One region of the Bacillus sp. YC2 genome, then DNA from elsewhere that is predicted to be linked to it. Evidence: a T-box and tRNA genes for the amino acid it is inferred to sense, from the RefSeq annotation. Region 1 holds a T-box; the other holds one or more tRNA genes.

What was found. The T-box of region 1 lies ahead of valS (valine--tRNA ligase). A T-box ahead of a tRNA ligase gene usually reads a tRNA of that ligase, here a tRNA-Val.
Region 2: it encodes a tRNA-Val, which carries the amino acid that the T-box ahead of valS (valine--tRNA ligase) is inferred to sense. The anticodon was not compared.

What each region holds. Positions count from the first base shown of each region.
Region 1 is NZ_JAHXDO010000004.1:28,161-35,130, reverse strand. Features, by position in the region: gene KY305_RS08435 (SPOR domain-containing protein) at 1-155, opposite strand, end outside; gene KY305_RS08430 (prepilin peptidase) at 288-1,034, opposite strand; gene KY305_RS08425 (bifunctional folylpolyglutamate synthase/dihydrofolate synthase) at 1,172-2,467, opposite strand; gene valS (valine--tRNA ligase) at 2,526-5,168, opposite strand; T-box leader at 5,227-5,450, opposite strand; gene KY305_RS08415 (hypothetical protein) at 5,621-5,812, shown strand; gene ysxE (spore coat protein YsxE) at 5,825-6,847, opposite strand; gene KY305_RS08405 (LysM peptidoglycan-binding domain-containing protein) at 6,881-6,970, opposite strand, start outside.
Region 2 is NZ_JAHXDO010000006.1:19,412-26,381, forward strand. Features, by position in the region: gene KY305_RS11425 (MurR/RpiR family transcriptional regulator) at 1-566, opposite strand, end outside; gene murQ (N-acetylmuramic acid 6-phosphate etherase) at 579-1,496, opposite strand; gene KY305_RS11435 (GNAT family N-acetyltransferase) at 1,596-2,072, opposite strand; gene KY305_RS11440 (2-thiouracil desulfurase family protein) at 2,090-2,542, opposite strand; tRNA gene KY305_RS11445 (tRNA-Glu) at 2,724-2,795, shown strand; tRNA gene KY305_RS11450 (tRNA-Val) at 2,799-2,874, shown strand; tRNA gene KY305_RS11455 (tRNA-Thr) at 2,880-2,952, shown strand; tRNA gene KY305_RS11460 (tRNA-Tyr) at 2,973-3,057, shown strand; tRNA gene KY305_RS11465 (tRNA-Gln) at 3,062-3,133, shown strand; gene sigW (RNA polymerase sigma factor SigW) at 3,366-3,929, shown strand; gene rsiW (anti-sigma-W factor RsiW) at 3,943-4,569, shown strand; gene cdaA (diadenylate cyclase CdaA) at 4,741-5,562, shown strand; gene cdaR (CdaA regulatory protein CdaR) at 5,555-6,970, shown strand, end outside.

The DNA of each region.
Region 1 (6,970 bases):
TTTTTCGTTTCCTCCCAATTCGAAAATGTGACTGTTTTTTCTTCTCCGGCTTTCATTTCCTCTTCTCCATACATAGTTTCTTCTTTTCCGTTAATAGTCACTTTAAGGGCATTATTTTTTGCTTTGCTGTTCTTTTTGCTTTTCCTTTTTTTCACCGTCTCTTCCCCCTCGCTTTCGTCTTGGCCGTACCATGAACTGATCATGTTTCACACTTTAGCATAGGCGAAAAAAAAAAGAACAAGACTTTTGTCGTCTTGTCCAAAAAACGTTCGCCAAATTTTTCAGCGTCAGCCCGAGGCCAGATGGATGTAGAACGAAAACAGCTTCTCGCCGTATAAATAACTCACGATACTGCCTGCTGCGATGGCCGGCGCAAAGGGGAAAGGCTGCTTTTTTGCCAGCCTTCCGCCAAGCTGAGCACACGCCCCGTATACGGCTCCGATGATAACGGACAGAAAAAATGCAATGAGGACGAGCTTTACGCCAAGCGCAAGCCCGATAACCCCGAACAGTTTTACATCTCCTCCGCCGATCCCGCCTTTACTGGCAAACATGATAACGGCAAGCAGAAGAAAACCGCAAACTGCCCCGGCAAGCCCTGCATACCATGAACCAAGCGGTGAGAAAAATCGTCCGGCAATGAAAAATGGGAGAAAAAACAGCAGAACCTTGTCAGGAATCAGCATATAATGCAGATCCGTCACAGTGACAATCATCAAAAGAGAAAGAAACAGAAGAGCGACAAACAGTTCTGCCGTCAAACCAAAGCGGATACCGGCAGCCGTAAACAAACAAGCCGTCCACCATTCAACCGCGGGATACATCAGTGACAGCTTTCGCCGGCAGCTTTTGCACCTTCCTCTCTGCACGGCATAAGAAAAAACAGGAATCAATTCAGCCCAAGAAAGCGGGGAGCGGCAAAAAGAGCAGGCTGAGCGCGGGTAAACAATCGAGATCCGCAGCGGGATGCGGCACCCTGCCGTATAAAAAAAAGAACCGAGGATTAAACCGAGGGAAAATAGAATGAAAAGCATCATCTTGACCACACCTTTTCTATCAATCTGGCTCAGATTGTAGCATAGAGAAACGCAAGGCCCCAAATGCACAAAAATGGCTTTTGCATTTAAAAAGCCCGGCAAAACCGTAATTTGTCCTGCCGGGCTTTTTACGGCTATGAGATAAGCCGTTTTCTCATTTCTGAAATAAAATACAGTGATCCGGTAATGATGATGATGTCATCTGCTCCGTCTTTTTGTTCTATCCATTTTTTTACGCTGTCCGGGTCTTCATCAAAGCTTTTATTCGCCAGACTGCTTGCGTCATAAAGGTCTTTCGCGCTTGAAGCACGCGGGAAGTCAAACGACGTAAAGTGAATAGAGTCTGCAGCCGTTTCAAGCTTCTTGATCATTTCCTGGTACGGTTTGTCTTTTAATGCGCTGAAGACGACATGAATTGTATTGCCGGCAAAGCGCTGCTTGACGGTTTCGGCCAGTTTTTCTATTCCTTCTTCGTTATGAGCGCCGTCCGCATACACAAGAGGACGTTCTTGAAGCCGTTCAAATCGGCCGGGCCATGCAGCTTTTTTCAGCCCGTTCCGCAATGCTTCTTCCGGAATGACGGCATATGTTAACCGGTTCAGCCATTCAGCCGCCAAAATCGCCAATGCCGCGTTCTGCCTTTGATGAATGCCGATCAATGAGGTTTGAATATTTTCATAGCGTTTCACATCGGTTTCTAACGAAAAGGATTCGCCGGACGAAAGCGCTGCTTCGTTAAAAAGACGGCACGTTTCATATAATGACTGATACGGGGCCTGCTTTTCTTCGGCCTCGGCTTCGATGACGCCAAGCGCCTCCGGCTGATTGACGCCTGTAATGATCGGAATGCCTTCTTTTATAATACCCGCCTTTTCCCCAGCAATCGCCTCAATGGTATGGCCTAAAATCGCCATATGGTCATGCCCGATGCTTGTAATAACGGTCAGCAGCGGTTCAACGATATTGGTTGAATCGTATTTTCCGCCAAGCCCCGCTTCGAAAATGACAAAATCAATGCCGCTTTGTTTTGCAAAATATAAAAATGCACAGGCCGTGATGATTTCAAATTCTGTCACCGTTCCGGCATCCGTCTCATCCAGTTCATCTACAAAAGGTTTAATTTCGTTAACAAGCTGTCTCCATTCCTCATCAGAAATCGGCGTGCCGTTGACGCTGATACGTTCATTAAACGTAATGATATACGGAGATGTAAACGTGCCGACCGTATAGCCGGCTTCTTGAAGCACAGAACGGATAAATGAGACGGTTGACCCTTTTCCGTTTGTGCCCGCCACATGAATGGCGCGGATTTTCTTCTCGGGGCGCCCCAATTTTTCCATCAGCCTTTCCATACGGAGAAGGCCCGGCTTTACGCCGAATTTGAGCCGGCCGTGAATCCAGCTGATCGCTTCTTTGTACGTATTAAACAATGAAATCCCCTCTTTTATACAACAAGGCGGTTTCTTAGGAAACCGCCCCGTTCGTTATTCAGCCTTTCAGCTCTGCCATCCGCAGCCGGACAGCCTCGCGTTTTGCCGTGTAGTCTTTTTCTTTCTCACGTTCTTCCTCAATGACATGTTCAGGAGCCTTTTTGATGAATCCTTCGTTGCCGAGTTTTTTCTGAACGCGTTCGACTTCTTTTGTCAGCTTGTCGAATTCTTTTTGTAAACGGGCGATTTCTTCATCAATATTAATGAGCCCTTCAAGCGGCAAAATCACTTCCGCTCCGGTTACGACTGCTGTCATCGCTTTATCGGCCGCATTGATACCGGTTCCGATTTTCAGCATGCTCGGGTTTGTGAAGCGCTCAACGTAAGAGCGGTTCTTCTCAAGGCGCTCAGCGATGTCCTCTGTAGATGTTTTAATATAAAGCTTAACCTGCTTGCTCATCGGCGTATTGACTTCGCTGCGGATATTGCGGACTGAACGGATTAATTCAACAAGCAGTTTCATATCTGCCGCGGCTTCTGTATCCGTATGTTCCGGCACCGCAACAGGCCAAGAACTGGTTGTAATCGATTCGCCCTCATGAGGAAGGTGCTGCCAAATTTCCTCCGTCAAGAACGGCATGAACGGGTGAAGCAGACGCATCGTCTGATCAAGCACGTATGCCAAGACAGAGCGGGTGGTTTTCTTCGCAGCTTCATCTTCCCCGTAAAGCGGAAGCTTCGCCATTTCAATATACCAGTCGCACACATCATCCCAGATGAAGTTGTACAAATGGCGTCCGACTTCACCGAATTCATAACGGTCAGCAAGCTGAGTCACGTTTTCAATCGTTTCGTTCAGTCTTGTCAGAATCCACTTATCGGCAACTGATTTTTCTCCGGAGAGATCTAGCTCATCATAGGTCATGCCGTCCATGTTCATTAATGCAAAACGGGATGCGTTCCAAATTTTATTTGCAAAGTTCCATGTAGACTCCACTTTTTCGTAGCTGAAACGGAGATCCTGCCCCGGAGAGCTTCCGGTAGCTAAGAAATAACGGAGGGAATCTGCTCCGTACTGGTCGATGACATCCATCGGATCAACGCCGTTGCCAAGCGATTTACTCATTTTTCTGCCTTGTTCGTCACGGATTAAGCCGTGAATCAGCACGTCTTTAAACGGACGCTCGCCCGTAAATTCAAGGCCTTGGAAAATCATGCGGGATACCCAGAAGAAAATAATGTCATACCCTGTTACAAGCACATCGGTTGAGTAATAACGCGTAAAGTCTTCTGCGTTTTCGTCAGGCCAGCCCATAGTGGAAAACGGCCAAAGCGCGGAGCTGAACCACGTATCAAGCACGTCTGCATCCTGCTCCCAGTTTTCGCTGTCTTCCGGCGCCTCAAGACCGACATACACTTCCCCTGTTTCTTTATGATACCAGGCCGGGATGCGATGGCCCCACCATAATTGACGGGAAATACACCAATCGCGGATGTTCTCCATCCAGTGTAAGTATGTTTTTTCGAAACGATCCGGAACAAAGTTGACTTTCTCTTCTTTTGTCTGAAGCTCAACCGCCGCATCGGCAAGCGGCTGCATTTTAACAAACCATTGCGTGGACAGATACGGCTCAACGACCGCGCCGCTTCTCTCACTGTGGCCGACAGAGTGCATATGCTCTTCAATTTTAAAGAGAACGCCTGATTCCTGCAGGTCTTTGACGAGTTTTTTGCGGCACTCAAACCGGTCCATTCCGTTATATGCTAACGCATTTTCATTCATTGTTCCGTCTTCATTCATGACGAGAATCCGTTCTAAATTGTGGCGGTTGCCGAGTTCAAAGTCATTCGGGTCGTGGGCAGGCGTGATTTTAACAGCTCCTGAACCGAACTCCATATCGACATAATCATCGCCGACGATCGGAATTTCACGGTTTGTGATCGGCAGAATAACGGTTTTGCCAATCAAATGCTTATAGCGCTCATCTTCCGGATGAACCGCAACCGCCGTGTCGCCGAGCATCGTTTCCGGGCGGGTGGTCGCAATTTCAATTGAGCCTGAACCGTCCGCTAACGGATAGCGCAAATGATAAAATGCGCCCTGCACATCCTTATAGATAACTTCAATATCGGATAATGCCGTTTTTGTCGCCGGATCCCAGTTGATGATATATTCGCCTCTGTAAATCAAGCCTTTTTCGTACAGCTTGACGAATACTTCACGCACTGCCTTGTTCAGTCCTTCATCCAGAGTGAAGCGTTCGCGTGAGTAATCGAGTCCGAGACCCATTTTGGCCCATTGGCTGCGGATGAAGTCAGCGTACTCTTCTTTCCACTTCCATGTTTCTTCAAGAAATTTCTCGCGGCCTAAGTCATACCGGCTTGTGCCCTGTTCGCGGAGCTTTGCCTCAACCTTTGCCTGAGTGGCGATACCGGCATGGTCCATGCCCGGAAGCCACAGCACGTCATAGCCCTGCATACGCTTCATTCGCGTCACGATATCTTGCAGCGTCGTATCCCACGCATGGCCGAGGTGCAGTCTGCCTGTCACGTTTGGCGGCGGAATGACGACAGAGTACGGCTGTTTCGTCTGATCACCGCCGGCTTCGAAATATTTTCCTTTCAGCCAAAAATCGTAGCGGCCTTTTTCAATGGCTGCCGGATCATATTTTGTCGGCATTGTTTGTTCGTTTGTATCCATCATAACCCTCCAGCATGTTTAGAAATGGCTGAGCAACTAAAAAAGAGCCTTCATCCCTGTAAAGGACGAAAAGCTCTTTCGCGGTACCACCTTTTTTCATGAACAGAAAGTGTTCATGCACTTAAACGGATAACGGGTGCGGCCCGAATTTCTCTACTTAGTATTTCAAGAAATTATGCTCCCGGGCGACCTTCCAATGAGACGTCATAAGAAGCCTTTCAGCATAATAGCTTCTCTCTCTTCATGCGTCTTTCTTGTACTCTTCCCGTTCTCAGCAGGTGTATTTATCAGCTCATGATCTTGTTTATTTATGTTCTTTATTATAGTAAAAGTGTTTTTGATTCGTCAATCATCTTTTCCAAAAACCATTGCCGCCATACATAAATAGGCATGCACCCCGCCCTTTTTCTTCACATATGATCAAGTAAAGGCGACTTTTAGGAGGATGTGCCGTGAGGAAAAAATTCAATTCTTATTCGCTGCCGCCGTGGGCCAGACAGGTCCGCCTCGTATCCGCGCAAGTCATTATACCCATCACGATTTTTCAAGGTATCAGAACGATTTTCTTTCCGACGACCTTTGATGTCCTGCTGCTTGCCATTCTGCTGTTTTTAGCGTGCGCTTTACATTTGGAATGGATATAAAAAACGAGTCCGTCATGAAGTGGACTCGTTTTCAGCCTTCATTTTTTTCTCTTGCTCAATTTGATACACCTTCGAGAGAAAAGGTTCAATATTTTTCATTTGCCAATACGCCCTTAACAATTGAGTGCATTCGTCTTTTTCTGTGCCCCTTTGATCGGTTTGATACCGGTTGAGCACTTTGTACACGCCGGCCGGATAAGCCATGTAGCTGAGAAACAGGCTGATTTCCGCTTCGCGAAGGGAAAAGGCTTTGTGATACGTATAAAACCACTCCAGACACTCCGGGCAGGCTTTCGGATAGCTTCTGAACAATCTGGAGTAAAAGCCAAGCAGATCGTTTTGAGGAGGCCCCAGAGAGGCTTTTTCGAAATTCGTGAAAAAGCCGGCCCCCACATCATTATAAAGAAAGTGGCGGCTTGATAAGCTGCCGTGATTGATCACCGCTCTTGTCGTTTCTTTGTCCTTCGCTGCTTCATACCACTCTTCCAGCCGGTCGAGAGCAAAGTTCACAGCGGAAATCGTTTCTGCAAGATACGTAACAGCCTGCAGCTCAAAAGGAGAAAGGTACCACTCGTTTTCGGCCCTGTCGGCAAACTGCTCGTAGACAAGCTTGTCATTTTCCCAATCTCTTTTCGTCATTTCATAAAAGCTGCTGATTTCCTCCGGTCTGATTTGGATATCCCGTACGGTCGCGGAGTGGAGCCTTGCGATTTCTTTAAAAAGATAAACGTGTTTTTGATCCCGCTCTTCTTCCTCATCATATTGCAGCCAAGGCATTAAATAATAGGAATCCTCCGCCCGGCTCCCCGAAAAAAACTCGCCCGCACGCGTGCGGTAGACCGGAACGAATGAACGATATCCTTTCTCCTCGATTTCGACCATATGATCCGTGAATTGCCTGCTGCGGGCCGGCTCCAGCTGTTTCAAAGCAAAAATGCCGTGATTTGTGTAGACTTTCCACACACGCGGGCTGACAGGCTCGATATATTCAGCCTCCAGCCCGTATTCCTGAAGCACTGATTGGACTGCTTCCATTCCATTCACCACATTTTTAAGGCCTCTTGCTGCTTACGCATGGCTGTTATTGTATTCCGGTATATATAGAATCTGTCCTTCTTCCAGCTCATCATCAAACGATAAAGCATTCATTCTGATCAG
Region 2 (6,970 bases), on a different contig from region 1:
TCTCCTGAAAATGATATGGCAAATACAATATCCCGTTTGCCGGCGTTTGCGATTAATGACGCGACGAGATGCGTGTCGGAAAAAGCAGTCGCTTGTTTATTGACGCGGAGCCATTTCTGCTGGGCATCCCGGGCGACAAGTCCTGAAGCGCCTGCGCCGATGAAGTGGACGGCGCGGGCTTGTGATAGTGCTGATACCGCTTGTTTGAGTGTTTTATAGTCTGTGATGCCGGCAGTATCCTGGATGGCTTGGATGGCATTGCCTGCCGCTTTCTCAGAAATGGAACTGAGCGGCTCATTCGGCTGAATGTCTCTGTAGCCTTGGGCTGAAGGCTTTGCCAAGTCTCCTGCGATTCGCATTTTCAACTCTTGAAATCCTTTTAAGCCGAGTGATTTGCATAACCTGATAACGGCTGCTCCGCTTGTGCCGGCAGAGGCGCTGACGTCATGGACAGTGCTATCGGCCGTCTCATGGGGATGCTGTAAAATATAGTCGGCAAGCTTGCGTTCTGACGGGGGGAGCTTGTGCTTCATTGCCTGAATAATTGATAATCCGCCGTTGGCCAATTGCGTCTCTCCTTACATGGAATGATGGTGCTCAATGGCTTTGTCAATGAAGCCTCCTGCTTCTTTGAGCAATGCTGCGGCATGTTTTTCATCCGAATTGGTTTTCAGCATAACAATCGCTGTTTTGACGTGGAGATCGGCGGTTTCGAGTGTTTCTTTTGCCGTGTCGTACGGGGCACCCGTTATCGTTTGGATGATGCCGATCGCCCGTTCTTTCAGTTTTTCATTGCTGACATGGACGTCCACCATTAAGTTCTCGTACACTTTGCCGCTTTTCACCATGACGGCTGTGGAAATCATGTTCAAAATCATTTTATGTGCTGTTGCCGCTTTCATTCGTGTTGAGCCTGTAATCACTTCAGGGCCGACGATGACCTCGATGCTGTGATCAGCATAATTGCCAATGAGTGAATGTTTGTTGCATGTCAGTGCAACGGTTTTGGCGCCGATTGTATTGGCGTATTTCAGTACGCCTGCCGCATACGGCGTCCGCCCGCTTGCTGCAATGGCAATGACCGTGTCGTTTTCGGTAAGACCTATGGATTTTATATCGTCAGCTCCGGCTTCTTCGCTGTCTTCTATTCCTTCTGAAGCACGCAAAAAGGCGTCTGCTCCTCCGGCCATCAGACCGATGACTGTCTCAGGGCTCACGCTATAGGTAGGCGGACATTCAACCGCATCTAATACGCCGAGTCTGCCGCTTGTCCCTGCCCCCGCATAAATCAGCCTGCCCTTTTTCTGCAATGATTCATGCGCGAATTCGACTGCGGCTTGGATATCCGGAAGAACCTGCTGCACGGCTTCTGCGACTTTGTAATCCTCTTGATTGATGAGTTGAAGGATTTCCATTGTGTCTGCTTGATGGATAGAAGCGGTTTGCGGATTTCTTGTTTCTGTCGTCAGTTTGTGAATGTTCAGCCGGTCTGTCATATGTTTACCTCCCAAGTATTTATTACTTGAAGTATATGGGCTTTTGACATAATGTTTCAATAAAAATCGGTTTTTTGTGAAATAAAATTTCAAACGCTTTCATAAAAAATGATGCAAAATGTATTGTTCTCCAATCGGGCCGATTTTGCGGCGTCCTTTATCAATAAAGCCAGTTGTCTGGTAAAGGTGTTTTGCACGAAGATTGAATTGATTAACAGCGAGCACGATTTCATCACACCACGGGAAATAGCTTTTGACAAAAGCGGGAAGCTGCATCATAGCTTGTTTGGCATAGCCTTTTCCTTGATGCGGCGCGTGTAAGGACAGAGCGCTCAGCAAAATGGCAAAAGCATTGTTAGAATACGGGGATAGGGTCTCTTTGGATGTATGTAAAATAAAAAAGCCGACGGGACGGTCGCCGTTTAAAATGACTGCCGGATAACGGTCCCGGATGACGATGGCTTGTGTCAGGACATCCCGCGGGAGAGCGGAAAATTTCTTATCTTCTTCATTCAGGACGAAACCGTTCAGGTCGTCTAAGTGTTCCGGTTTATAGAAGGACAGAGTTACGTCCAAGGCAGATCTCTCCTTTATTACAATTGATCAAGCTCATTTTCTGATATAACGCGGCAGCCTGCCTGTTTTAAAAGGGCGGAAGTGATGCCGTCGCCGATTATTTTTTGGCCTGAGAATGTACCGTCATAGATGAAGCTGCTGCCGCAGGACGGGCTGTTTTCTTTTAGAATGACCGTGTCGGCCCCTATTTCTTTTGCGTACGCTAATGTTTTGGCCGCGCCGTCCATATATAAAGCTGTTACGTCTTCGCCTGATGCGGTTACGATTTTTGCCGTGCCGTTCAGCACGTCTTCGCCTGTGCCGCCGATAATTTCCGCCGGTTCGCGGGGAGTGGTGAAGCCGCCCAGAAGTTCGGGACAAACCATAACAGCTTTCTTTGCTTCCACAAGCCTGCGGATTTTTTTGGATGCGGCGTGAGAGCCGTTATATCTGCATTCAATGCCGCCGAGACAAGAGCTGACTAAGATCATCTGAATTGATTCCTCCAATATGCTGTGATAGATCTATCATAAAATAAATGGGAGGAGAGAGAAGAGTTTTTCAGTTAAAAAACGGGTAAAAAAGTTTGAAAATAAAAAAAATAAAATTCCTCTTTACAAATGGGGTACAACCTGTATATAATAACTTTTGTCAGCTCGAAGCAGACTTAACGGCCCGTTGGTCAAGCGGTTAAGACACCGCCCTTTCACGGCGGTAACACGGGTTCGAATCCCGTACGGGTCATATGGAGGATTAGCTCAGCTGGGAGAGCATCTGCCTTACAAGCAGAGGGTCGGCGGTTCGAGCCCGTCATCCTCCACCATATTTGCCGGCCTAGCTCAATTGGTAGAGCAACTGACTTGTAATCAGTAGGTTGGGGGTTCAAGTCCTCTGGCCGGCACTGTTTTTCAAATAGAATACGGAGGGGTAGCGAAGTGGCTAAACGCGGCGGACTGTAAATCCGCTCCCTCAGGGTTCGGCAGTTCGAATCTGCCCCCCTCCACCATTATTGGGCTATAGCCAAGCGGTAAGGCAACGGACTTTGACTCCGTCATGCGTTGGTTCGAATCCAGCTAGCCCAGTCACGGACACCTTTTGTTGAAAAGGGTGTCTTTTTTTCATTGCAGAATTACTTCGATTTCTGATTGTTCATCGGATATACTATTTTTAAGCTGCTGTTAAGGCAGTATATTCTGTATTTTCCATCTACACCCTGCCTGAAATTTGGTAAAATAAATTTATCAAAAAAATGAAACCTTTTAAAACAAACGACGTATACATACAGACCGGTGAAGGGCAGAGGTTAGATAAAACATGGAAAACATGATTAGAAAAAGAATCAAGCAAGTCAAAAAAGGCGATCAAAATGCGTTTGCAGACATCGTTGATCTGTACAAAGACAAGATATATCAGCTATGCTACCGCATGCTCGGCAATGTTCACGAAGCGGAGGATATTGCGCAGGAAGCGTTTATCAGAGCGTATGTCAATATCGACAGCTTCGATATAAACCGGAAATTTTCAACGTGGCTTTACAGAATTGCGACCAATTTGACTATTGACCGCATTCGTAAAAAAAAGCCTGATTATTATCTGGATGCAGAGGTAGCGGGAGCAGAGGGCCTGACGATGTATTCGCAAATTGCCGCGGACGGTGTGCTCCCTGAAGACGCTGTGCTGTCATTGGAGCTGTCAGACACGATCCAGAGAAAAATATTAAAGCTGCCTGACAAGTACAGAACGGTTATTGTATTAAAGTATATTGACGAACTCTCATTAATTGAAATCGGCGAGATTCTGAATATCCCTGTCGGCACGGTAAAGACAAGGATACACAGAGGCAGAGAGGCTCTTAGAAAACAATTAAGGGATCTTTAAGTGGGGTGATGAAATGAGCTGTCCTGAACAGGTTGTGCAGCTTATGCATAAGCATCTTGATGGAGATATCCTTCCTGAAGATGAAAACGTATTAAAACAACATTTGCAGTCATGCGAGAATTGCAAAAGGCATTTTCACGAAATGGAGAAATCCATTGCGCTCGTCAGGAGCACATCGCATGTCACAGCCCCTGCTGATTTTACTGCCAACGTCATGGCGAATCTCCCAAAAGAGAAGAAACGCGCTTCTGTAAAAAGATGGTTCAGAACACATCCGATGATTGCAGCCGCAGCGGTTTTTGTTATTTTAATGGGCGGCGGTTTTTTCAACAGCTGGCATAATGACCACAATTTCAGCGTGTCCAAACAGCCGAATCTTGTCGTCCAGAATCACACGGTTACCGTTCCTGAAGGCGAGACCGTAAAGGGCGATGTCACTGTGAAAAACGGCAAGCTGATCATTAAAGGAAAAGTAGACGGCGATGTGACCGTGGTAAATGGAGAAAAATACATGGCCTCAGCCGGACAAGTCACCGGGCAAATTGAAGAAATTAACCAATTGTTTGACTGGGTTTGGTATGAACTGAAATCGGCGGGCCAAGGTGCCATCAGCGCATTGGACCCAAATGGAGATGAGTAAAGCGAGTTTTCGCTTTACTCTTTTTTTCTATGTAAAATAAGCATCGGGCGGAGGCTCATTTCACTTGGGAAATCAAAATGTGGTATAATGAGCACGCTATGTGAAGTACATATGCTCATACAGCACAATCCATAACAAAACGAAATGACTGAATTCTTGGAGGACGAGGAAATGGCTTTTGAGGACATCCCATTTTTGCAATACCTCGGCAATGCCGTTGATATTCTCCTTGTTTGGTATGTGATATATAAATTAATCATGGTCATACGCGGAACGAAGGCGGTTCAGCTTTTAAAAGGAATCGTCGTCATCGTGTTAGTCCGGATGGCCAGTTCATATTTGGGACTCAGCACACTGCAGTGGCTGATGGACCAAGCGATAACATGGGGATTTTTAGCGATTATTATTATATTCCAGCCTGAGCTGAGAAGGGCGCTTGAACAGCTTGGCCGGGGGCGGTTTTTTTCAAGAAGCGGCACGCCCGTGGAGGAAGCGCAGCAGAAAACAATTGAAGCGATTACAAAATCCATCAGCTACATGGCGAAACGCCGTATCGGCGCTCTCATCGCGATTGAGCGTGATACGGGAATGGGAGATTATATCGAGACGGGCATTCCGCTTAATGCGAAGGTCAGCTCGGAGCTTTTGATTAATATTTTCATCCCGAATACGCCGCTGCACGATGGAGCGGTCATTATGAAGAATAACGAGATTGCTGCCGCGGCGTGTTATCTGCCGCTGTCTGAAAGCCCGTTTATTTCAAAGGAGCTTGGGACACGGCACAGAGCGGCCGTCGGCATCAGTGAAGTGACGGACAGCTTAACCATTGTTGTGTCTGAAGAGACTGGCGGCATCAGTGTGGCCAGAAACGGAGACCTTCACAGAGAATTGACGGAAGACGAACTGAAAGAAATGCTCGAAGCCGAGTTTAAGAAAAACGCCAGAGATACTTCTTCTAACCGCTGGTACTGGAGGGGCAAGAAAAATGGATAAATTCTTAAACAACCGCTGGGCTGTAAAGATCATTGCATTGCTCTTTGCGCTGCTGCTTTATGTTGCGGTTAACAACAACCAGGCGCCGACTCCGAAAAAACCCGGGGAATCTTTCTTTCCGACATCAACAACAGACGAGGCTACGCTGACTGATATTCCCGTAAAAGCGTATTATGATGAAGCGAATTACGTCGTCACGGGTGTTCCTCAGACGGTTAATGTCACTATCAAAGGTTCTACAAGCGCGGTGAAAAAGGCGAGACAGACGAAGAATTTTGAGATTTACGCTGATATGAATAACCTGAAAACGGGCACGCATAAAGTCGAGCTGAAGGCTAAAAACGTATCGGACGGCCTGACGATATCCATTAATCCGTCAGTCACGACAGTCACGATTCAGGAAAAAACGGCTGAGAGTTTTCCCGTTGACGTCGAATACTACAATAAAAGCAAGATGAAAACGGGGTATACTCCGCAGCAGCCGATCATCAGTCCGAAAAACGTGCAGATTACCGGTTCCAAAAATGTGATTGATAACATTTCACTTGTCAAAGCATCCGTGAACCTTGAAAATGCAGATGAGACGATTGAAAAGGAAGTGAAGGTGACTGTCTATGACAAAGACGGAAACGCACTTCCTGTTGATGTTGAACCGTCAGTGATTAAAGTGACCGTTCCGGTGGCAAGCCCCAGCAAAAAGCTCCCTTTTAAAATTGAAAGAAAGGGAAGCCTTCCGGACGGAGTGAGTGTCGCCAGTATCGACTCAAGCCCGAGCGAAGTGACGGTTTACGGCCCGCAGGATGTCTTGAATTCACTTGAATTCATTGACGGCGTCTCGCTTGATCTGAGCAAAATTGATAAGGATACGGACATAGACGCGGACATTCCGCTGCCGAAGGGTGTTACAAAGGTTTCACCTGAAAAAATTACGCTTCATGTTAAGGTGGACAGTGAAGACAAGCAGGATTTTGATGATGTCGCGATTAAGACGGTCGGACTGGGCAGCTCGCAGCAAATTGAGTTTCTCGATCCGAAATCGCAAACGGTCAACGTCACAGCCAAAGGCTCTCCGGACAATATTAAGGCATTGAAGAAATCAGATATTGAGCTGTACGCCAATGTCTCAGACTTAAATGACGGAGAGCATTCAGTAAAGCTTGAAGTGAACGGGCCGCAAAACATCACATGGTCCCTGTCAAAAAAGACCGCCAAAATAAAGCTGACATCAAAGAAAAGCATAAATTCAAATAAAAATGACGGCAGCCCCGCCAATTCCGATCATCAAAACGGCAGCAGCGGAGATACAAATGACAAAGACAAAAACCAGGAAGACGACACTGACAGCGATAACAATAAAGGTCAAAACCAGGATCAAAATCAAGACCAAAATGAAGACGGATCAAACGCT